2 regions of the Rhizobium sp. ZK1 genome follow, and region 1 is predicted to be linked to the other one. Evidence: predicted binding sites of a transcription regulator. Region 1 holds the regulator's gene; the other holds the start of a gene.

Region 1 (11,982 bases):
GATGATCACCCGCGCGAAGCGCCGTCTCGAAGCGCTCGGCTACTTCTCCTCGGTCAATATTTCGACCCAGCCGGGCAGTTCGCCTGACCGCGTCGTCATCGTTGTCGACGTGCAGGATCAGTCGACGGGTTCGTTCGGTATCGGTGCCGGTTACGCGGCCGGCGGCGACGGCCTGCTGCTCGAAGCCTCGATCGAAGAAAAGAACTTCCTCGGCCGCGGTCAGTACATCCGCGTTTCGGCCGGTGGCGGTCAGGAAGGCTCGCGCGCTTACGGCATCAACTTCACCGAGCCCTACTTCCTCGGTTATCGCCTTGCCGCTGGTTTCGACGTCAATCACAGCGAGACGTCGAGCAACGACAACTACGATTACGAAGAAACCAGCGGTGTTCTGCGCGTAACGGCCCCGATCACCGAAGATCTGGCGACGACGTTCCGCTATAACTACAAGCAGATGAAGTACGATTCCAGCGGAAGCAGTCTGGACGATTTGTCCGCGACCTATCAAAATCTGGTCAACGACAGCCCGTGGACGCGGTCTTCCATATCGCAGACGCTGACCTACAATACGCTGGATGACACCGTCCTGCCGCGTGAAGGTATCTACGCTACTGCGACACAGGAAATCGCTGGCCTCGGCGGCGACTCGCAGTATTATAAGATCTACGGTAAGGCTCGTTACTACCATCTGCTTGCTGACGACGCCGATATCATCGGTTCGCTCTCGGCTTCGGCTGGTTATGTTGTCGGCTTCGGCGATCACCTGAACGTCTTCGACCAGTTCACATTGACCAATTCCGATATTCGCGGCTTCGAAAACAAGGGTATCGGCCCGCGCATCACCAACCCGGACGATCCGCTCGGTGGTACCACCTACTTCACCGCTTCTGCCGAAGCAACGTTCCCGATGCCGGGCTTCCCGCGCGACTTCAACCTGCGCGGCGCAGTCTTCGCAGACGCCGGCACGCTGTTCGGCAATGATGTCGAACTCCTTGGTTCGGATACTGCACAGGGTACGGACGCGCAGTTGCGTGCTTCGGTCGGTCTCGGCCTGATCTGGCAGTCGCCTTTCGGCGCGCTCCGCGTCGACTATGCGATCCCGGTCGTAAAGGAAGACTTCGACAAGACCCAGCGCTTCAAGTTTGGCATTAACAACCAATTCTGATATCGGCAGTCCGGAACTGTAAATTTCAATTCCGTTCTGGAGTTTTGCCGATGGAGCAAAATACTTTTTTTCCGCCCCATGAAGGCGTGCGGCTCTTTGAGTTGGCGCAATTTCTTGGGGCGGAACTTGGCAATTCCGCTCATGGCGATGTCATCATCCGTTCTGTCTCGCCGATAGCGAGAGCGCAGGCGGGGGATATCTGTTATATCCTCTCTCGCCGTAACCGCGACGAGCTTCTGAGTTGCGAGGCTTCGGCCGTGATTTGTGATAAGGCCTTGGCTGAGCTGGTGCCGCCGCATATCCCTGTGGTGATTTCCTCCAATCCACATGCTGCCTTCGCGATGGCTGGCGGGTTTCTCTATCCTGCAGCTCTCAAGCCAGTGACGTTTTCGTCCGGCGAGACGGAGATTGCGCCGAGCGCCATCGTCGATCCGACCGCCAGGCTTGAGAAGGGCGTGATTGTCGAGCCGATGGCAATCATCGGCCCCGGCGCGGAGATCGGCGAGGGCACGCGCATCGGAGCTCAGTCGATCATCGGTCCCCACGTCAAGATCGGCCGCAACGGTTCGATCGGAACGGGCGTGAGCATTCTCTGCGCGCTCATCGGCAACGGCGTCATCATCCATAACGGCGTCCGTATGGGCCAGGATGGATTCGGTTATGCGCCGGGTCCACGTGGCATGATCAAGATCGTGCAGATCGGTCGCGTCATCATCCAGGACAATGTCGAGATCGGCGCCAATACGACGATCGATCGCGGCGCCATGGACGATACCGTCATCGGCGAAGGAACCAAGATCGACAATCAGGTCCAGGTCGGTCACAACGTCCGCATCGGGCGCCATTGCGCCATCGTTTCGCAGGTCGGTCTTGCCGGCAGTACGATCGTCGGTGACGGCGTGCAGATCGGTGGACAGGTCGGCCTCAAGGGGCATATCACCATAGGCGATGGCGTACAGATCGCCGCAAAGAGCGGTGTGATGACCGATCTTGCTGCGGGCGGCCGCTATGGCGGAATACCTGCACGTCCTCTAAATGACTATCTGAAAGACGTTGCCCAGCTCATGGCAAAATCCGGAGCGCGCGGAAAAAAGGGAGGCAAGAATGACTGAGGAAACTGCCGCCACGCTCTCTTCGGCGGATATCATGGAAATCATGAAGCTGCTGCCGCATCGCTATCCGTTTCTGATGGTCGACAAGATCGTCGATATCGATGGTGACAACGCCGCCGTGGGCATTAAGAATGTGACGGTCAACGAGCCGCATTTTACCGGCCACTTCCCTGATGCGCCGATTATGCCAGGCGTTCTGCTGGTCGAAGGCATGGCGCAGACTGCGGGCGCGATCTGCGCCAAGAAAGAGGGCCAGACCGGCAACCTCGTCTATTTCATGACGATCGACAATGCCCGCTTCCGCAAGCCGGTCGTGCCGGGCGATCGCGTTGAATTTCACGTGCAGAAAATAAAGCAACGCGGCAATATCTGGAAATTCCATTGCGACGCAAAGGTCGACGGCGCGCTCGTCGCCGAGGCCGATATCGGCGCGATGATCGTACGTAAGGACAACGCATGAGCATGATCGCCGCAAGCGCCAGAATTCATCCGATGGCCGTAGTCGAGGACGGTGCCACGGTCGGTGAAGGCGTGGTGGTCGGCCCGTTTTGTCATGTTGGCCCCAAGGTCACGCTTCAAGACAATGTCGAACTGATCAGTCACGTGGTTGTTCTCGGCCTGACGACCGTCGGCGCCGGTACGCGTATATTTCCTTCGGCCGTTATTGGTGGCGACTCGCAAAGCGCCCGTCACAGCGCTGTCGACACGTCGCTGATCATCGGTCGCAATTGCACGATTCGCGAAGGCGTTACGATGAACACCGGTACCGTCGAGCATGGCGGTTCGACTGTCATTGGTGACAACTGCCTTTTCCTTGCCTATTCGCATGTCGCCCATGATTGCCGGGTCGGCAACCATGTCATCATGTCGAACAATGTCATGCTGGCTGGCCATGTCTCTGTTGGCGATCACGCGATCATCAGCGGCGGCGCGGCAGTGCATCAGTTCACCCGAGTTGGTAAATATGCCTTTGTCGGTGGTCTCTCGGCCGTCAGCTACGATGTCATTCCCTACGGCATGCTGAACGGCAATCCCGGCATTCTGAGCGGTCTAAACGTCGTCGGCATGACGCGCGCCGGCATTGATCGTGCTGTCATTCATACGGTTCGCCGCGCCTATAAGGCGATCTTTGAGGGTGCCGGTTCGATCCGCGAGAATGCTGCCCAGCTTCGCGACGAATATGCCGATTGCGAGCAGGTGATCGAGATCCTCGATTTCATCGCCGCCGAGAGCGATCGCGCGCTGTCTTCGCCAAGCCGGGGGCAGAAGGGCTGATCTGTGGCTTCCGCTGGCGACACTGCTGAAGGCCGGCTGGCGATCATTGCCGGCGGCGGCCTTCTGCCGTCCTATGTCGCCGAGGCTGCGCGTTCGGCTGGCGAAAATCCTGTTATCGTCATTCTGAAGGATGAGGGCGACCGTCGCTGGGATGGTTTCGACCACGCCACGATCGGTATCGGTGATTTCGCTGCCCTGGATGGGCTCTTAAAAAAATATCGCATCGGCCGTGTCGTCATGTCGGGCAGCGTGCGTCGCCGGCCGGAGTGGCGTGAGGTGCGGCCGACGCTGCGCATCCTGACCAAGGTGCCCGCCGCCATTCGCACGCTGCTTTCTGGTGGCGACGATACTGTTCTGCAGATGGTGATCAAGCTGATAGAAGGGCGAGGCCTGCGCGTCGTTGGCGCCCATGAGATTGCACCGGACCTGCTTGCGACTGCAGGTCCGCTGGGCGTGGTTTCGCCCAATGAAGAGGATCGTCGTGATATAACGCGCGCAGGCAAGGCGGCGGAGGTGCTCGGCGGTCTGGATATCGGGCAGGGTGCGGTTTCGATCGGCGGACGCGTCGTTGCTGTCGAGGGCGTCGAGGGTACGGACGGCATGCTTGACCGTGTGGCGACCCTGAGAGCAGCGGGCCGTATTTCATCACGCCGGCGCGGCGTGCTGGTCAAGCTTTGCAAGCCACAGCAGGATATCCGCGCCGATTTGCCGGCGATTGGTGTGTCCACCGTGCTCAATGCCAAAGCTGCCGGACTTGCGGGAGTGGCTATCGAAGCCGGCCGATCGTTGGTGCTTGATCGCGACGCGCTCATCAAGGCGGCAGACGAGAACGGTCTTTTTGTCTGCGGTATAGACAAGGGCTTGCCGGGATGGGGGCTTGCATGAGTGACAGGCCGTTGAAAATTGCTGTCGTAGCCGGCGAAGTATCCGGCGATCTGCTTGGCGCCGATCTCGTTGCAGGGCTGCGGAAGATCCATTCCGGCCCCATCGAACTCGTCGGCGTCGGCGGTGAGGGGCTGCAGGCCGAAGGATTGAAATCTCTCTTTGATTTCTCCGAGCTCTCCGTCATGGGTATCACGCAGGTCCTGGCCAAGCTGCCGACGCTGTTTTCCCGCATTCGGCAAACGGCAGCGGCGATCATTGCGGCAAAGCCCGATATCCTGCTAATCATTGACAGCCCGGATTTCACCCACCGTGTCGCCAAGCGTGTGCGCACAGCGCTGCCTGATCTGCCTGTCGTCAATTATGTCTGTCCCAGTGTCTGGGCCTGGAAGGAATATCGTGCCCAGCGCATGCTCGCCTATGTCGACCATGTGCTGGCTGTACTTCCTTTCGAACCGGCGGTGATGCAGCGTCTCAACGGGCCGGCTACCACCTATGTGGGCCATCGTCTGGTTGCCGACGCGGCGCTTCTGGAGACCAGGCGTCTGCGCGCTGGCCGGCAACCCGGCGCCGGTGCGATCCTGCTTCTTCCCGGCTCGCGTTCCTCCGAGATCAAGAAGCTCCTGCCTTATTTCGAGGCCGCCGCCAATGATCTCGTCGCCCGCAATGGACCGATGCGCTTCATCCTGCCGACCGTGGCGCACAGGGAAGCGTTTGTGCGGGAAGTGACGGCGGGATGGGCGGTGAAGCCGGAAATCGTTGTGGGCGCCGAAGCGAAATGGAAGGCCTTCGCCGAAGCCGATGCCGCCATGGCGGCGTCCGGGACCGTAATCCTGGAACTGGCGCTCGCCAATGTCCCCGTCGTTTCCGCTTACAAGGTCGATTGGATCATGCGCATGCTGACATCAGGCATCAAGACCTGGACTGGCGCTCTGCCCAATCTGATCGCAGACTATGCGGTCGTACCGGAATATCTGAACGACATCGTTCGTGGTGCAAGCCTCGCACGCTGGATGGAAAGGTTGTCGGCCGACACCTATCAGCTCAAGGCGATGAAGGAAGGTTACGAGCTGATCTGGCAGCGTATGCAGACGGAAAGTCCCCCGGGGGAGCACGCGGCGAAGATATTGCTCGATGTTCTCGCCAACAAAAAACCCGGTCATTCCTGACCGGGTTTTCTTTTCTTGTCTCGAAGTCAGCGCTTAGCGCTTGGAAACCGGCACGTAATCGCGCTTCGGCTCGCCAATATAGAGCTGGCGCGGACGGCCGATGCGCTGTTCCGGATCTTCGATCATTTCGTTCCATTGTGCGATCCAGCCGACGGTACGGGCGAGAGCGAAGAGCACGGTGAACATCGTGGTGGGGAAGCCCAGAGCCTTCAGAGTGATGCCTGAATAGAAGTCGATGTTCGGATAGAGCTTCTTCTCGATGAAATAGGAGTCGGTCAGAGCGATACGCTCCAGTTCCATCGCGACTTCGAGAAGCGGATCGTCCTTGATGCCGAGTTCGCCGAGAACTTCATGCGTCGTCTTCTGCATGATCTTGGCACGCGGATCGTAGTTCTTGTAGACGCGATGACCGAAGCCCATCAGGCGGAACGGGTCGTTCTTGTCCTTGGCGCGGGCGATATATTCGGGAATACGGTCAACCGTGCCGATCTCCGTCAGCATGTTGAGGGCTGCTTCGTTGGCGCCACCGTGAGCGGGACCCCAGAGGCAGGCGATGCCGGCTGCGATGCAGGCGAACGGGTTCGCGCCGGAAGAACCGGCGAGGCGGACCGTCGAGGTCGAGGCGTTCTGCTCGTGATCGGCATGCAGAATGAAGATGCGGTCCATGGCGCGCGAAAGCACCGGGTTGACCACATATTCTTCGCAGGGAACGGCAAAGCACATGCGCAGGAAATTCGACGCGTAATCGAGGTCGTTCTTCGGGTAAACGAAGGGCTGGCCGATATGGTACTTGTAGGCCATGGCAGCGAGCGTCGGCATCTTGGCGATCATGCGCAGGCTGGCGACCATGCGCTGGTGCGGATCGGTGATGTCGGTGGAGTCGTGATAGAAGGCCGAAAGCGCGCCGACGCAGCCGCACATGACGGCCATCGGGTGGGCGTCGCGTCGGAAGCCGGTGAAGAAGCGGCTCATCTGCTCGTGCACCATCGTGTGGTGCGTGACGCGATAGTCGAAGTCTTTCTTCTGAGCGGCGGTCGGCAGTTCGCCGTAGAGCAGCAGGTAGCAGACTTCCAGGAAGTCGCCGTGCTCGGCAAGCTGCTCGATCGGGTAACCGCGATGCAGCAGAACACCTTCGTCGCCGTCGATATAAGTGATCTTCGATTCACAGGATGCGGTCGACGTAAACCCGGGATCGTAGGTGAAGGAGGCCGTATTTTTATAAAGTGCACCGATATCGATGACGTCAGGTCCGACCGTGCCTTTTCGGACGGCGAGGTCGACTGATTTGTCACCGATTTTGATTGTTGCGCTTTGATCCGTCATGCTGATCCTCCGGAGTGGCGGTGGCGCCGCAAAAGCGCCATAAGAGTTAAGCGTCCTAAGCGATAGCTATATGATCGCGAAGCTAATGCCAAGTTACCGTGATGCCATTTTGTGCATCGCGGCATCATCTTTTAGGCAGTGCAGCGATGAGCCCCATGCATATCAGAACACCATGATTTGACTGGATTTTTCGTTCGCGTGAATTTTCCTCGTATTTCAATCGATTATTGTTTGCGCGTTTTGAACACAGGTTGCATTCTGCCGATATCCGGGGGGCGGGTCCAAGCGATTATGACGGGGTTCGAGACAAGAGAACGGCAGGCGCAATCCGTTGATGCCAAGATGGATTTTGCCGATGTCGCACCGCGCGCCATTGTGACGCAACCGGTAAGGACGCAAGCTGCTGTTCCGCTGCAGCGGCGGCTGATTGGCATTGCGAAACAACACGCCGAATCGTCTATTCGCATGGCCGGGGAAGAGGCTGGCCACGGTCGCCTCATTCTCTTCTCGCCGGTCTTTCTCGGTGCGGGTGCCGCGACCTGGTTTCTGGCAGTTTCGGATTTTCCGGTCGTCTCGCTTGGTCTCTGCCTGTTTGTCCTCCTCCTTGCCGTTGCGCTCTGCGGATATGGCCGGACGCAATTGCGGGCGACGCTGCTTGCTCTGCTTCTCTTTGCCGGTGGAATGCTTTCGGCACAGGTCGAAACATGGCGGGCGCGGACCTTGATCCTGGATTCCGCCGTAACGACAACGGTGACCGGCCGCATCGAGCGTCGCGAAGGCGATGGAAGAGGGCGCTGGCGCTATATTCTTGCTGTTACCGGAACGGATGCTCCTGAGATCAAGCGTCCACCCAAGCGCATTTCCGTCCTGGTCCGGGGCGCCACGCAGCCCTTTGAGCTTGGTGACGTCATCGAGGGCAGGGCACGTCTCACGCCTCCGGCGGGACCGGCACTTCCCCACCTCAACGATTTTGCTTTCAGCGCCTATTTCGATGGCATTGGTGCCAACGGCTTTTTCTATGGTGCGCCGAAAAAGGCTGCGTCGCAGCCGCAGCAGGCGGGCTCGTTCGGTGAGGCGACCCTGGAATGGCTCTATCGGCTCAGGAGCGGCATCGGCGATCGAATCCGCTCCGTCCTGCCGGGTGATACCGGCGCCTTTGCTGCTTCACTTGTCACCGATGAGAGACGGGCGATCTCGGATGAAACGACCGAGGCGCTACGGCAATCCGGCCTTGCCCACATCATCGCGATCTCCGGTCTCAATATGGCGCTCTCCGCCGGCATCTTCTTTGTCGGCCTGCGGGTCATCCTCAGTCTTTTTCCCGCCATTGCCCAGGCATGGCCGACCAAGAAAATCGCGGCGGCCGGCGCGCTCGCTGCGGTGACGGCTTATTATCTGATCTCGGGTTTTGCCGTCTCCGCCGAACGCGCTTTCATCATGATGGCGATCATGCTGGTTGCCGTCTTCTTTGACCGGCCGTCGATCAGCCTTAGAAACGTGGCGCTGTCCGCGCTCCTAATCCTCGCAGTCTCGCCATCGGAGGTGCTGGGGCCGAGTTTCCAGATGTCCTTTGCCGCAACGCTTGCCCTGGTCGCCGGTTACGACCTCTGGAAAGTGCGTCCGATGCGGGAGAATGCCTTTGCCAAGCTGCCGATCCTCAAACCTGTCCTCATGATTGGCAGCTTCTTCGGCGGCATTTTCCTGACGTCGCTCATCGGCGGTTTCTCGACCGCGCTGTTTTCGATCGAGCATTTTCACCGGCTGACTGCCTACGGCCTGCCGGCAAATCTCGCGGCCATGCCTGTCATTTCCTTCATCGTCATGCCTGCCGGGATGCTGGCGATGCTGCTGATGCCTTTTGGCCTCGATGGCCCGATGTGGCAGGTCGCAGGCTTCGGGCTCGATCTGGTGATAAAAATCGCAAAGACGGTATCGAGCTGGGGCGGCAATATCGATGTGGGCCGTTTGCCCGGCTGGTACTTCCCGACAGCCGTCTTCGGGTTTCTGCTGCTAACCTTGCTCAGAACCAGACTGCGGCACGCCGGAACAGCAATCGTTGCGGTTTCCACGCTTGCCGTCGCGTTGCTTCCGGTCGAGGCGATGCCCGACATCACCATCGCCGAAGATGGCGGCCTGGTTGCTGTTGTCGATGGAGAGGCGATAGCTTCGAATCGCGAAAAGCCTCCTGCCTTCATCTTCGAACAATGGCAGCGGGCGCTTGCCATGGAAGAGCATCGAAAGCCGTTCATGCTCCAGGCTGTCAATGTCCCCGCTGCGCCTGAAGGCAAACGGCTGCAGCTGTCACGGGATCAGCAGGACGAAGCCAGAGCAGCAATGAGACATGCCGCAGCAAGCTCGCCATCGCGCTTCTCCTGCCAGAAGGGCGCCTGGTGCACTACCTTGCTCGGGAATGGAAAGAAACTGACGATCATCGACAATGCAGCCTATCTCGGGCCGGCCTGCGATACGGCCGATATCGTCGTTACCCCTGTCCGTTTGCCGTTTGACCATTGTCGCTCCGGCGCATTGCTCTTTACTGGCGAGACACTACGCAGAACAGGCTCCGTCGAACTTCGTTTTACCGATAAGGGAACTGAGATCACAACTGCATTCGACACGTTGCGACGGCCCTGGATGCGCCACCGTGCCTATGACTGGCGCAGCGACAGTTTCGCAGACGCCAGTACGTCACCGGTCAGTGATAGCGGCGAATGAGGCCGACGAGCTTGCCCTGGACCTTGACGCGATCCGGCGGGAAGATGCGCGTCTCATAAGCGGGGTTTGCTGCTTCGAGTGCAATCGATGCACCCTTGCGGCGAAAACGCTTGAGCGTCGCTTCCTCCTCGTCGACGAGTGCCACGACAATATCACCGGGATTGGCGGTGCTGCCGTTGCGGATGATGACCGTGTCGCCATCGAAGATGCCGGCTTCGATCATCGAGTCGCCACGAACCTCGAGCGCATAATGCTCACCCGAGCCCAGCATGTCGGCGGGAACATTGATGTCGTGCGTATTGTTCTGGATTGCCGAGATCGGCACGCCGGCGGCGATGCGCCCCATGACCGGCACAGAAATCGAATTGCCGTTGTCGGCAGCAGGTGCAGGCTTTGCCGGAGCGGGAGCCAACGGCTGAGGCTTTCCGAGGCTGCCCTCGATGACGCTCGGCGAAAAGCCGCGCCGAGGCTGCAGGCTTGGGCTGTAGGCTTCCGGCAACTTGATGACTTCGAGCGCGCGTGCCCGGTTCGGAAGCCGGCGAATGAAGCCGCGTTCCTCGAGCGCCGTGATCAGCCGGTGAATACCGGATTTCGAGGCCAGATCCAGCGCATCCTTCATCTCATCGAAAGACGGCGGAACGCCTGACTCCTTCATCCTTTCGTGAATGAAAAGAAGGAGTTCCTGTTGTTTGCGCGTGAGCATGGCGTCTAACCCCAGTCTTGAAACAAATCCAGAACGGACACTATATGTTCCATATGTGTTCCGCAAGTGGCTAAATTTTCGTAAAACTTCTGTTCATTCTGCTGAGAATTTTATTTTTATCTGCGGAAAGCCTGCCCGGCCTTGCTTCGTAGCGCCTGCTGAAGCACATCATCCTGGTGATGCTGGAGAGTAGCTGATGACCCAGGATATGCTTCCGATCGATCATCTCGTTTTGCCGGTTACCGATATCGAGCTTGCCCGCGAAAGGCTGGGCAAGCTCGGTTTCACCGTCGCGCCCGATGCCCGCCATCCCTTCGGCACTGAAAATGCCTGTGTTTTCTTTACCGATAAAACCTACCTTGAGCCATTGGGTGTCGCGAGTGTGGAGGAGAGCGAGGAGACGGCGCGTGAGGGCAATGTGTTCACTGCCCGCAATCAGGCTTTCCGTTTCCGCTGCGGCAGCGAGGGACTGTCCGCCATCGCCTTTGTGACAGCGGATGCGAAGCACGAACACGCTCGATTCGTGAAGAGTGGCATCAGTGCAGGTTCTGTGCTGCAGTTCGAACGTTCCGTGAAAATGCCTGACGGTGCAGAAAGTGTTGCCGGCTTCCGGCTCGCTTTCGCTGGTGACCTCCGGGCACCGGATTTTTTTCTCTTCGCTGTCGAGCGCATCAACCCGCTTCCGGCCGACCGCAGCGCGCTGGAGATCCATGCCAATGGCGTGACAGGCATTGCCGAGATCGCGCTCGCGGCGCCCGAGCCGACAGCTTTCGGCGAGTTCGTTCGCGCGGCGGCAAAAGCCGCTTCTGCGGATGTCACGAGTTTCGGGCTGGAGGTGCCGACCGGAAACGCAAAGATCAGCCTGATGACCCCAGAGGGGCTGGAGGCCTATTTCGATCTGGCGACGCCGGATAGCGATCGCGGCCTGCGCGGCCGGGCGATCCTCTTTGCGGTTGCTGATCTGGCCGTGACAGAAGCGCATTTGGCTGCTAACGGGGTGACCTATACACGCAAGGCCAACCGTATTCTTGTGAAGCCCGCGCCCGGTCAGGGCACGCTCTTCGCCTTCGAGGAAACACCATGAGCTCCAATACCAATGCAGAGGTCCGGATCGGCGAGGGCGCTGGCCAGGTTCTGTTTTCCAATTCTGCCAAGCTTTCGCTCATCGCTGGTCCGTGCCAGATGGAAAGCCGCGAGCATGCCTTCATGGTCGGCGGCACGCTGAAGGAGCTGTGCGACAAGCTCGGTATCGGCCTCGTCTACAAGACCTCCTATGACAAGGCAAACCGCACCTCGATTTCCGCCAAGCGCGGTATCGGCCTCGAAAAGGCGATGGAGGTTTTCGACGACCTCAAGAAAGAATTCGGCTTTCCTGTCCTGACGGATGTTCATACGGCAGAACAATGCGCCATTGTCGCTGAAACCGTCGACGTGCTGCAGATCCCGGCCTTCCTCTGCCGCCAGACGGATCTTCTCGTTGCCGCCGCCAAGACCGGCCGCGTCGTCAACGTCAAGAAAGGCCAGTTCCTCGCGCCCTGGGACATGAAGAATGTCCTCGGCAAGCTGAATGCCAGCGGCAATCCGAATATATTGCTTTGCGAGCGCGGTGTTTCCTTCGGCTACAACACGCTGGTCTCCGAC
Region 2 (11,982 bases), 1.0 Mb from region 1:
TTCGTCTCCGGTGAGAAGGGCAGTGACGCTAGCCCGGACGAGGATCGCGTGAACAGAAGCGCCAAGAAGGGCCGCGTCGTTGCCGTGGAAAAAGTGCAGCCGCCAAAGGATTTCTCGGCCGGCTCCATCCTCGAACGTACCAGGCTGCTCTTCCGCCCGGTCTTCGACCTCAAGGAGAAATCCGCCTTCGTGAAGCCGGCGATCAAGGGCAAGGAGATCGAGATTGCCCAGGCCTTCTATAAGAAGCAGCCGGTTCCGCAGCAGGACAATGCTATGCCGGCCTTGCTGGCAGGCCTCGTGACCAGTGACAAGGCGGATGTGCTGGCGGCGGCCTATGCGCCTTCCGCGCCGGATTATTCCCGTCAGTCGCCTTTCGATTCGATCCTGACCGACAAGGACGAAGGCCGTTTCGTGCCGCAGATCGGCCCGAAGGACCATGCCTGGGCCGCAAGCATCCTGCCGCCCAGTGTCTTTTCCGCCCGCGAACAGCAGTGCCTGGCATCGGGCATCTATTTCGAGGCGCGCGGTGAATCCTTGAAGGGGCAGGCGGCCGTCGCGCAGGTCATCCTCAACCGGGTCCGCAACCCGGCCTATCCGAAGACCATCTGCGGTGTCGTCTACCAGAACGAAGACTGGCGCAACCGCTGCCAGTTTTCCTTCGCCTGCGACAACATCAAGGACCGGGTAAATTCGCAATATCACTGGCGCGTCGCCCGCGATGTCGCCATGGCCGTGACCGCCGGCAGGATCTGGCTGCCGCAGGTAGGCTCCGCCACGCATTACCATGCCGTCTATGTCCGGCCGAACTGGGCCAGGACCATGGAAAAGGTCGGCCGCATCGGCATGCATGTCTTCTACCGCACCTATGGCGGCGGCTGGAGCTGAAGCGTGTCCGCGAAAGCGTGCGGCGGTTTTGCGACAACGACATGCGGGAAACAAAAGCGTAAAGCGTGGCGAGCGATCCGAAAGATCGCGACATGCTTTAGGCAAAAGGGCTGCTGATTGCCGATTTTTCACCGTCCGGCGCCGTTCGAGCACGGATTCTTTCGGTGAAATCGGGTCCGAGTAGCCGAATTCGGCTTAAATCCTTGATTCTTCGCGGCTATTTTATGGCTGGACACAAGCTCTCTACGCCTTGACTATGCTAATCCCTAAAACTATGTTGCGCGCGACTTCAGAACGGGCCGGGAGGTTCTTTAACCTTCGCGTCCGTGGTTCGGAAAACCGGGGTAGCGGGATTGCGGGCGACGGGAGCGGAGGAGAGCACGATGGCGGATGACCGCGAAGAAAGTCTTGAGCAGCGCCGTCGGCAGCTGGAAGCGGAACTTGCCTCCAAGCGTGTCGATGACAGGAAGGAAGAAGCGCGGGAGGCCAGCGCCGAGCAGAGCCGTAAAGGTTATGCCCAGGCGATGAAGCTTTCGAGCGAATTCATTTCCGCCATCGTTGTCGGTGCTGTGCTCGGCTGGCTCTTCGACCATTTTGTTGGCACGACGCCTTGGGGGTTGATTGTTCTTCTGCTTCTTGGATTCTGTGCCGGCGTTTTGAATGTTCTGCGCGCTGCGGGGAAGGTCGCCCAACCCCTGGATCGTCAGAACACTGATAAATAGGGCCGTCTGGCCAGTGCAATTTCCGCCTCTTGGGCGGGCCAAAGAGAGAGAGCAACCGGTGTCAAACGATCCGACCCATCAGTTCCAGATCTTCAAGATTGTGCCGATCGAGATCGGCGGGATTGATTTTTCGTTTACCAACGCATCGCTCTTCATGGTGGCTTCGGCTGCTGTTGCCGCTGGCTTCCTTTATTTCTCGACCTCGAACCGCGCCGTCGTTCCCGGTCGTTCGCAGTCGCTCGCCGAAATGTCCTACGAGTTCATTGCCGGCATGCTGAAGGAAGGGGCGGGCACAAAGGGAATGAAGTTCTTCCCGTTGGTCTTCTCGCTCTTCATGTTCGTGCTGACGGCAAACCTGCTCGGCATGTTCCCGTATTTCTTCACGGTTACCAGTCAGATCATCGTCACCTTCGCGCTGGCGATCCTCGTCATCGGCACGGTGCTCGTCTACGGCTTCTATAAGCACGGCTTCCACTTCTTCAATGTCTTCGTGCCCTCGGGCGTGCCGGGCATTCTATTGCCGCTGGTCGTCGCGATCGAAATCATTTCCTTCCTGTCCCGTCCGATTTCACTCTCTGTTCGTCTTTTCGCCAACATGCTCGCCGGTCACATCACGCTGAAGGTGTTCGCAGGCTTCGTCGCCTCGCTTGGAGCCCTCGGTGCAGTCGGTGTCGGCGGAGCCGTTCTTCCTCTGATCATGACCGTCGCCCTGACCGGTCTCGAGTTCCTCGTTGCCTTCCTCCAGGCTTACGTCTTTGCGGTGCTGACTTGCATGTACCTCAACGACGCGATCCATCCGGGCGGGCACTAAGGATAACGACATCGACGTCAAAGGGCGTCAGTCATTCGCCGCAACAACCATTTAAAGGAGTTCAACATGGACGCGGAAGCAGCAAAGTTCATCGGTGCAGGTCTGGCTTGCTTTGGTATGGCCGGTACGGCTCTCGGCCTCGGCAACATCTTCGGCAGCTACCTCTCCGGCGCTCTGCGCAATCCGTCTGCTGCTGACAGCCAGTTCGGCCGTCTGGTATTCGGCTTCGCCGTTACGGAAGCTCTGGGCATCTTCTCGCTGCTCGTCGCTCTTCTCCTCCTCTTCGCCGTTTAATATCGGTGGATTGACGGATCACGGCCTGCGAACAGCAGGCCGTGATCCTTTGCATTTGCAGTACACCTGGAGGTGAGCATGTATTTTGTGACCCCGGCCTACGCTGAAGAGGTCCCGGCGGGAACCGCGACGGATGCGCATGCCGCTCCGGCTGCCGGCGAGGTCCATACCGAGACCGGCGTTGCCGAAGGCGAGCACGCGCGTGGGCCTTTCCCGCCTTTCGATTCGTCGACCTACGCATCCCAGCTTCTCTGGCTGGTGATTACGTTCGTCATTTTCTACCTGCTCATGCAAAAGGTCATCGCACCGCGCATTGGCTCGATCCTCGAGCAGCGTCACAACCGCATCTCGCAGGATGTCGAAGAGGCCGGGCGCCTGAAGGCTGAGGCTGATGCCGCTGTCGCAACCTACGAAGGCGAACTCGCCGCTGCCCGCGCCAAGGCAAATTCGATCGGCACTGCCGCTCGCGACGCCGCCAAGGTAAAGGCTGAGGGTGATCGTCGCGCTGTCGAGGCAAGCCTGACCGAAAAGCTGAAGGCTGCCGAGGCTCGTATCGCCGATGTGAAGGCAAAGGCTTTTGCCGATGTCGGCGCCATCGCCGAGGAAACCGCAGCGGCCGTTGTCGAACAGCTCATCGGCGGCTCTGCTGCCCAGTCTGATGTCGCAGCTGCCGTTGCAGCAGCCAAGAAGGAGGCTTGATCGATGGAATTTGCTTTTGATGCAACTTTCTTCGCCTTTGTTGGCCTTGTTCTCTTCCTGGCGCTGATCGTTTACCTGAAGGTTCCGGGCATGATGGCGAAGTCGCTTGACGACCGTGCCGACCAGATCCGCAACGAGCTGGCAGAAGCCAAGCGTCTGCGTGAAGAAGCCCAGCATCTGCTCGCTGAATACCAGCGCAAGCGCAAGGAGGCTGAAGCTGAAGCAGCGCATATCGTTGCGGCTGCAGAGCGCGAAGCCGAAATGCTGACCGCTGAAGCGAAGAAGAAGACGGAAGAGTTCGTCGCCAACCGCACGGCTCTTTCCGAGCAGAAGATCAAGCAGGCCGAAGCCGACGCAATGAAGGCTGTTCGCTCCGCCGCAGTCGATCTCGCCATTGCAGCCGCTGAAGCCGTGATCGGTAAGCAGGCTGATGGCAAGGTTCAGTCCGAGCTCTTCGGTCAGGCCGTCGGCGAAGTGAAGACCCGTCTGAACTGAGCTGCAGCGCTGCAGGATTGGAAAAGCCCCGCTTCGGTGGGGCTTTTTGTTTTTGGCAGATGCCGTGTGATTGGCGTGATGTGTGAGCTTTTGATGGCTGCGCGACGCACCTAAGAGCGGGCCCGTTGGAAACCCGGCTCAGAAGCGCGCTGTATGAGGCAAATGGCCTGCCTCCGGCGCTTCCCGCCCCCCGAGGCTCGCAAGGAAACGAGGCGGTGGCGCTGGAGTCTACTCCTCCAGCATCTCTCCATTCACCTCTCCCACGACGCCGTCCTGGCGCAGTGGCCGGAAGCTCATCCGGTGCAGCGGGCACGGCCCGTGCTTCTCTATGCCGGAGCGATGCTGCGCCGTGCCATATCCGACATGAGCGGCAAACCCATATTCGGGAAACACCAGATGCGCCCGCGCCATCATCCGGTCGCGCGTCACCTTGGCGACGATGGAAGCGGCGGCGATCGAGACGGACCGTGCGTCACCCTTCACCACGGCCTGCCCAGGGCAGTCGAGCCCTACAGGCACGTCCAGCCCATCCGTCAGTACATAACTTGCCGGTATGGAAAGACCGCGGATCGCACGGCGCATAGCGTCGAGGCTTGCCTTGCGGATATCGGTTTCGTCGATGCGTGTAGGGCTGGAGGAGGCGATGGAGACTGTTGCGGTCGCAAGAATTTGGACGAACAGTTCCTCGCGCCGCTGCGCTGAAAGCTGCTTGGAATCGTTGAGACCCTCGGGAATGCGCTTGGGATCGAGGATCACGGCTGCAGCAACGACAGGACCGGCAAGCGGTCCGCGTCCGGCCTCATCTGCGCCCGCAACAGGCCAGTGACCAGCCTTGCGGGCTTTCAGCTCCAGCCGGAAATCCGGCACGAGGGGAGCCTCTTCAAAGAGCAGAGGAGAATCGGGTGACGTGCGACGTTTCATGCGATTGAACCTCGCACGCCAACCCGATTTCCTGCAAGCCCCCGGATCAGGGCGGCGACGACCGGGGGCGGCCCAGCGGATGGTGCGGTCAGGGCCATCCGCGGGAATTGCGTAAGGCAGAAGACGCAGGGCAGGTCTTCTTTACGCCTCACGCAAGCTCGTTAATCACAGCAGCGAAAGCTGCACGCCGCTGCCATTGGGCGGCACAAACAAGTCGTCGCGCAGGGCAAGGCTTCGACGGGTCAGCTCAAGCCGCTTTGCCGCCATCTCGAAGCGGCGGGCGATCTGCCAGGCATAGGGTCCCGCACCCTTCATGCGCTTGCCGAACTCGGCATCATAATCCTTGCCGCCGCGCATCGAGCGCACCAGCGACATGACATGGCGATAACGATCAGGATAATTCTGCAACAGCCAATCGCGGAACAGCGGGCTCACTTCCAGCGGCAGCCGCAGAAGCACATAGCTCGCTTCTTCAGCACCCGCCGCCTTGGCGGCATCCAGGATGCGTTCCAGCTCGTGATCGTTGAGTGCGGGGATGACCGGCGCGGCCATCACTGACGTACGCACACCAGCCTCGGAAAGCCCACGGATCGCCTCCAGCCTGCGCGTCGGCGTCGATGCCCGCGGTTCCATGAGGCGGGCAAGTTTGCGGTCGAGCGTCGTCACTGAAATGCCGACACGCACGAGGTTCTTTGCCGCCATCTCCGTGAGGATATCGAGGTCGCGCAGGATCATCGCCGACTTGGTGACGATCGCCACGGGATGATTGGCCTTATTCAGCACTTCGAGGAGTTGCCGCATGACGCGCCATTCCTTCTCGATCGGCTGATAGGGGTCGGTATTGGTACCAATCGCGATGACGCGCACCTTATAGCCCGGCTTGGCGAGTTCGCGCTCCAGAAGCTTAGGCGCATCCGGCTTGGCGAAGAGCTTGCTTTCGAAATCCAGCCCCGCCGAAAGGCCCATATAGGCATGCGTCGGCCTGGCGAAACAGTAGATGCAGCCATGCTCGCAGCCGCGATAAGGGTTGATCGACCGGTCGAAGGAAAGATCGGGAGATTCGTTGCGGGTGATCGCCGTGCGCGGCTTTTCGACCTGCACATCCGTCTTGAAGGGCGGCAGTTCCTCAAGCGTCTGCCAGCCATCATCGAAGGTTTCGCGTTGTGTTGGCTCGAAGCGGCCGCTGGGGTTCAGCCCCGCACCGCGGCCGCGCCGCCGGTCAACTTCGATGCGCAGCCCCGAGGCCGCGATCATCGCATCGGCAATATCAGCCGTATTGGCAGGCGCAAATGCGGCCTGCCCTGCAAGGGACTGTGGTCTCATCGGATTCTCCAGCGGCGGAAAACGCTCGATCCCGCTCGTTTTGATGATTAAATTCCTATCGGCAAAAAGAGAACAATGCAAGAACAAAATGAGGAAAGTCCCGCTGGCAAAATTTTGTGCGGCGCTCTATAAACAGGCAATGTTGACTGTCGTTCTTGAATGCCAGGATCAGGAATCTGAGCTGGCCCAGACTCTATCGGTATTGGTGGCAGGCGCCGTGGAAGGCCTCGTCAGCGATGTGGTCGTGCTCGATCACGGCTCGCGCGACGGCACGGCGCGGGTGGCGGATGCCGCCGGCTGCCGTTTCCATTCACAATGGGATATCAAGGATATCATCCGATCCGCCCGCGGCGAATGGCTGCTCTTCGTCGAGCCGGGTGCAAGACCGCAGGCGGGCTGGATCGACGAAGTCTCGGAATATGTGGCCTTGAATAAGGTCTCTGCGCGCTTTACCGCCTCGCGTGTCTATCGACGCCCCTTTTTCCAGCGTGTCGGCCGTGCCAGACCACCGCTGGAACTCGGCCTGCTCATGCCGAAGAAACTTGCCGTATCCGCTGCAAAGAGCGGCATGCGCCTTACCGAATTCGTCAGGGCGCAGAAACCACGCCAACTCTCCAGCGAATTGATTCCCTCCTGGGTTGCTCGCGCCGCGCGATAGCTGCACTCCTCGATATTGCGAAAAGATGGCGCTCAATAGAATTTCGCGCTATAATTCCAGCATGGCGCCGCCGAAGCGCCTCGCTTCGTAACGGATGGCCATGGAATGCCGGTGAGCGGCAGAGCAGGTCAGCGAAAATCTCCTCTTCTGCCGGGTACCCGGCGAAAGGAGGTGCGTCATGCTGCGCAATATGGTCCACGGCCTGCTGGCCGTCATATTGACGACATTGGTGATCGCGCATCCGCTTCCGGCAGCATCGCAGATGATGCGCAGTTGCGCAGGCCGATCCGAGATCGTCAATTTCCTGGACAGCAGTTTTGCTGAAAAGCTCATGGCAGTCGGACTGATCAATCAGAACGCCATTCTTGAGGTTTATGCCGCTGAAAGCGGCAGCTGGACGCTCGTCGTCACGGATGTTCACGGCATAAGCTGCGTAGTGCTGTTTGGTGATAGCTGGGACACAATGCCCAAGCTGCCGGGCCTTGCGACATAGGGAAAGCTGCTGCTGTAGCAAGTCTACTTCGTCGCGCCGCGTTTCAGGTGCTCGTCCAGACGCGGCATGATCTCCACGAAATTGCAGGGCATATGGCGGTAGTCGAGCTGCGCCTCTAGGATGCCGTCCCACGCATCCTTGCAGGCGCCGGGAGAGCCTGGCAGCACGAAGATGAAGGTGGCGTTGGCGACACCCGCCGTGGCGCGCGACTGAATTGTCGAGGTGCCGATCTTGTCGTAGGAAATCCGGTGGAACACCGCCGAAAATCCATCCATCCGCTTTTCGAAGAGTGGTTCCAGGGCGTCGGGTGTCACGTCGCGGCCAGTAAAGCCGGTCCCGCCCGTGGTGATGATGACGTCGATTTCCTTGGCTTCCGTCCAGGCCCGCACGCGTGCGGTGATCCTCTCGCGGTCGTCAGGCACGATGTCGCGGTCGATCAACTGATGTCCGGCTTCCGCAATCCGTGCCGCGAGCGTATCGCCGGATTTGTCATCGGCCAGCGTGCGCGTATCCGAAACTGTCAGCACGGCGATACCGAGGGGAACAAAAGCGCGCGTTTCGTCTAAGCCTGCCATCATACACCTCCTGCAAAAGTCTCCGTTGCCTGGAAATACCAGTCCGGGCGGGCGGCGTGAAGACGCTCGGCTGCACGCAACGCAGCAACGGGTGTCTCGAAGATGCCGAAGCAGGTCGCGCCAGAGCCGGACATGCGGGTGAAAAGCGCGCCTTCCGCTGTGAGCATGTTCGAAATCTCGGCGATTTCAGGAACCAGCTCTCGCGCCGGCGGCTCGAGATCATTGCGTGTCGCCCGTATGGCGTCCATCCAGTGCGGCGTTTTGATCAGGACCAGCGGAGGATTGTTCTTGGTCGCAAGCCGCCGGAAAACCTCGGGCGTGGAAACACCTTTCAAAGGGTTGGCAAGCACCATGGCGAAGGAGGGTAGGGCATCGGCCGTCTCGATCTCTTCGCCGATACCGCGTGCGATCAACGGCGCGCTTTTGAGGCACATCGGCACGTCGGCTCCAAGTTTCAGTGCCAGTGCGGCAATGGTGTCAGCCGGAAGTGCAACATCCCACAGGCGCATCAGCCCGCGCAGCGTCGCTGCGGCATCGGCGGAACCGCCCCCGATGCCGGAAGCGACCGGCAGGTTCTTTTCCAGATGGATGCGAACAGGCGGAGCCCCGCCTGCCGCTTCCCGCAGCAGGTCACGCGCCTTCAGTACCAGATTGGTGCCGGGATCATCGGCAAGCACATCGGCGAACTGGCCGGAAAGCGTGAAATCATCGGCATCGGCAGCCGCAAAACCCAACCGGTCGCCGTGCCGTGCAAACGTCACCAGCATTTCGAGAAGATGATAGCCGTCAGGCCTCTGGCCCGTCACATGCAGGGCAAGATTGATTTTTGCGCAGGCGTCTTCAGCAATGGCGAAGTCGCCGAGCCCGGAAAGCAGCATGCCCGCTTCAGGCATGCGGCGTCAGGATTTCTTGTCGACCGGCGGCGGCGTCACCGGCTGCGGGTCCGGCTGCTTCTTGTCGACGGTCTTAGAGTCGTCATCCTGTGCAGGCAAACCGTTGGCGACCTTTTCCTTGATCTTCGGGATCTGAGCTTCCTCGGGTTGCGAGGCGAGCGCCCGGTTCCACTGATAGACGGCTTCCAGCTTGCGGCCCACACGCCAGTAGGCATCGCCGAGATGGTCGTTGATTGTCGCGTCGCCAGCCTTGATCTGCGCCGCACGTTCCAGCTCGTCGACAGCATCGTTGTAACGGTTGAGGCGGAAATAGGCCCAGCCGAGCGAATCGATGATGTAGCCGTCGTCAGGACGGAGCTCGACGGCTTTCTTGATCATCTCAAGGCCTTCGTCGAGGTTGCGGTTCATGTCGATCCAGGAATAGCCGAGATAGTTCAGAACCTGCGGCTGGTTCGGATTGAGGTCGAGCGCCTTGCGGAAGTTAGGTTCCGCCTGATCCCACTTCTTCAGCCGCTCATAGGCGATGCCACGCTGGAAGAAGACGCTCCAGTCAGCGCGGCCCGGCAGCGGCCCGATAACCTCGACAGCCTTGTCGTAATTGTCGGCCATCGCCTGATAGTCTTTGGCGTCGGAAAGTACGCTGCCATAGGCGAGATAGCTTCTGACATCCTGCGGGTCGGACGTGATCAACGCCTGCAGGTGCTTGCGGGCCTCGTCCACCTTGCCGCCCTGGGCGAGCGCCAGGCCGAGCTGCAGTTCGGAAATGCGGCGCATCGGTGAATTCGCCGGCACTTTCTGGTAAAGCGCGATCGCACGGTCCATCTGGTTCTGCTTCTCGGCAATGCCGCCGAGCAGCACCAGCGTATCGGCGCTGTTCGGATCAAGCGCGTTGGCCGTCTGCAGATAGAGCGAGACAATGTCTTCGGCGCCGTCACGGTTCAGCGCGCCGCCGACAGAGAAGAGCACGCCGGCAGCCCCTTCTTCGGCGCTCTTGACCTGCTGCTCCTGCTTCTCGCCTTTCTCTATGCTGTCGCGCAGCGCGTTCAGAGGTGCGTAGTTCGGCAGCAGGTTGTCACCGACCGAGACGGCGTCGAGCGCCTTCTGCTTGTTGCCCTGCGAGGCTTCGAGGCGGGCGAGCGCCATGATGGCGCGCAGGAAGGTGTCAGGGGCAGTCGCGCCGCCTTCCTTGTCCAGCACGGCATCGTTGAGATGCCGGCGGGCGGATTTGACGTCGCCGTTGACGATAGCGATCGCACCGGCATTGTAGTTCTGGAAGATGCGGACCCAATCAGGTCCCTTCATCTTCTCGACCATCGCGAGCCCTTCCTTGCCGCGGCCGGCGCCGACGCGCGCCCAGGCAAGCAAAAGGTCGTTCATCATGCGGTCGAGATCGTTCGGCCCGTCATATTTCAGGATCGATTCCGCCGTCTTGAACTCGCCGCGGCGCATCGCATCCATGCCGCGCACGATCGTGGTAATCCGCTCGACGGTCGGGTCGCCCTTCAGGTCGTTGGCATATTTCACGCCATCCTTGATGTCGCCGTTGAGCAGCAGCGAGATCATCAGGCGTTGGCGGATTTCCGGATTGCCCGGCTCGATTTGCAAGGCTTTCTTGTAGAGCTCGATCGCCGTCGGATAGTCATGGTCCACATCGGCCGTGCGGGCAGCGAGAAACGCGCCCGAGAAAGTGGTGACGCTGTCCGGATCGAAAGTTACGGTCTTGCCGGCATCATCCGCCTTGGCCGCGTCTTCGGCGTTCACGCCGCCGATCCCACCGAGCGAAAGGACCGCCGCCAGGGCTGCGCTCGAAAGGAGACGGGTGACAAATCTCTGCCGCATTAGAAAACCTTTCTTCAGGGACGGCCGGAGCAACGCGCCGACCGCAAAATCAGTTGCAAACACTGATTCACAACAGGATGGCTTTTTTGAAGCGGCCCTGCAAGAAATTCAGGCTACGTTCAAGGACGTTTGATTAGCGCACGCCGCCCAAAGCTGTGTAGGCGGTTTTGTGCCTAAGATCGCGACACGCCTTAGTTTACGCGCTCGATGCAGAAGTCGATGACTTCCATCAGGGCTGATTTCCAGGGGCTGTCCGGCAGCGGCGCGAGCGCGTCCCGCGCAATCGTTCCATAGTGGACTGCCCGCTGGATAGTGTCGTTCAGCGTGCCATATTTAGTGATCAGGCCAAGCGCCTTTTCCAGATTGGCATCGCTGCCGTTGCCGCCCTCGATCGTATCGCGCCAGAAAGCGCGTTCGTCCTGCGTGCCGCGGCGATAGGCGAGGATGATCGGCAGCGTAATCTTGCCCTCGCGGAAGTCGTCGCCGACATTCTTGCCGAGATCGGCAGCCTTGCCGCCGTAGTCGAGCGCGTCATCGACGAGTTGGAAGGCGAGGCCGAGATTCATGCCGTAGGATTTCAGCGCATTGCGGCCGGACTTGTTGGTCTCGGCAACGATCGGCCCGACTTCGGCGGCGGCGGCAAAGAGTGCCGCCGTTTTGGCGCGGATGACGGACAGGTAGTCGTCCTCGGTCGTTTCCATATTCTTTGCGACGGAGAGCTGCAGCACTTCACCTTCGGCGATGACGCAAGCTGCAGAGGAAAGCACGTCGAGTGCCTCCAGCGAGCCGACTTCCACCATCATGCGGAAGGCCTGACCGAGCAGGAAGTCGCCGACGAGAACGCTTGCCTGGTTGCCCCAGATCGTCCGCGCAGTCGACTTGCCGCGGCGCAGGTCGCTTTCGTCCACCACGTCGTCATGCAGCAGCGTTGCCGTATGCATGAACTCGACCGAGGTCGCGAGTTTGATGTGGTTCTCGCCCCGGTAGCCGAAGAGCGAGGCTGCGGCGAGCGTCAGCATCGGCCGCAGGCGCTTGCCGCCGGAGGAGATGAGATGGTTCGCCACCTCCGGGATCATCTGGACATCGGAGCCGGCCTTGGAAAGGATAAGCTGGTTCACTCGCTCCATATCGGCCTTGGTGAGGTCCACCAGCGGCTTTATGGAAGCCAGTTTGTTTTTGTTTTCTTCAAGCGGTATGACCACGCCCAACGACCCGGACTCCTGTTCATTCGTTGCCTTTGACAATAGAAAGGGGCGATGGAGGCGGCAAGGGGTGAATTGTCGCTGCCAGCAAATTCGGAAGGGAAAATGACGGCAAATGCATGAGCTTATCCGCGCAAACGACCCTGTCCTGCTCTCATTTGCCGAGAGCCTC

Evidence for each region. Region 1 encodes LexA, which represses DNA repair genes until DNA is damaged. Its sites were predicted from a motif close to TGTTCNNNNTGTGTTCNG; they were not measured.
Region 2: the regulator LexA is predicted to act here: its motif matches at 6,219-6,236, upstream of ACK9YZ_RS02570 (PA0069 family radical SAM protein).

Annotation. Positions count from the first base shown of each region.
Region 1 is NZ_CP180586.1:1,493,283-1,505,264, forward strand. Features, by position in the region: gene bamA (outer membrane protein assembly factor BamA) at 1-1,162, shown strand, start outside; gene lpxD (UDP-3-O-(3-hydroxymyristoyl)glucosamine N-acyltransferase) at 1,213-2,274, shown strand; gene fabZ (3-hydroxyacyl-ACP dehydratase FabZ) at 2,267-2,734, shown strand; gene lpxA (acyl-ACP--UDP-N-acetylglucosamine O-acyltransferase) at 2,731-3,549, shown strand; gene ACK9YZ_RS07780 (LpxI family protein) at 3,553-4,434, shown strand; gene lpxB (lipid-A-disaccharide synthase) at 4,431-5,600, shown strand; gene gltA (citrate synthase) at 5,634-6,923, opposite strand; gene ACK9YZ_RS07795 (ComEC/Rec2 family competence protein) at 7,215-9,638, shown strand; gene lexA (transcriptional repressor LexA) at 9,619-10,341, opposite strand; gene ACK9YZ_RS07805 (VOC family protein) at 10,538-11,425, shown strand; gene kdsA (3-deoxy-8-phosphooctulonate synthase) at 11,422-11,982, shown strand, end outside.
Region 2 is NZ_CP180586.1:497,860-509,841, forward strand. Features, by position in the region: gene ACK9YZ_RS02535 (cell wall hydrolase) at 1-885, shown strand, start outside; gene ACK9YZ_RS02540 (AtpZ/AtpI family protein) at 1,269-1,607, shown strand; gene ACK9YZ_RS02545 (F0F1 ATP synthase subunit A) at 1,666-2,418, shown strand; gene ACK9YZ_RS02550 (F0F1 ATP synthase subunit C) at 2,485-2,712, shown strand; gene ACK9YZ_RS02555 (F0F1 ATP synthase subunit B) at 2,791-3,411, shown strand; gene ACK9YZ_RS02560 (F0F1 ATP synthase subunit B) at 3,415-3,906, shown strand; gene ACK9YZ_RS02565 (ribonuclease HII) at 4,135-4,827, opposite strand; gene ACK9YZ_RS02570 (PA0069 family radical SAM protein) at 4,993-6,150, opposite strand; gene ACK9YZ_RS02575 (glycosyltransferase family 2 protein) at 6,290-6,808, shown strand; gene ACK9YZ_RS02580 (hypothetical protein) at 6,987-7,301, shown strand; gene moaB (molybdenum cofactor biosynthesis protein B) at 7,325-7,876, opposite strand; gene ACK9YZ_RS02590 (4-(cytidine 5'-diphospho)-2-C-methyl-D-erythritol kinase) at 7,876-8,769, opposite strand; gene ACK9YZ_RS02595 (tetratricopeptide repeat protein) at 8,776-10,608, opposite strand; gene ACK9YZ_RS02600 (polyprenyl synthetase family protein) at 10,800-11,816, opposite strand; gene ACK9YZ_RS02605 (DUF2007 domain-containing protein) at 11,926-11,982, shown strand, end outside.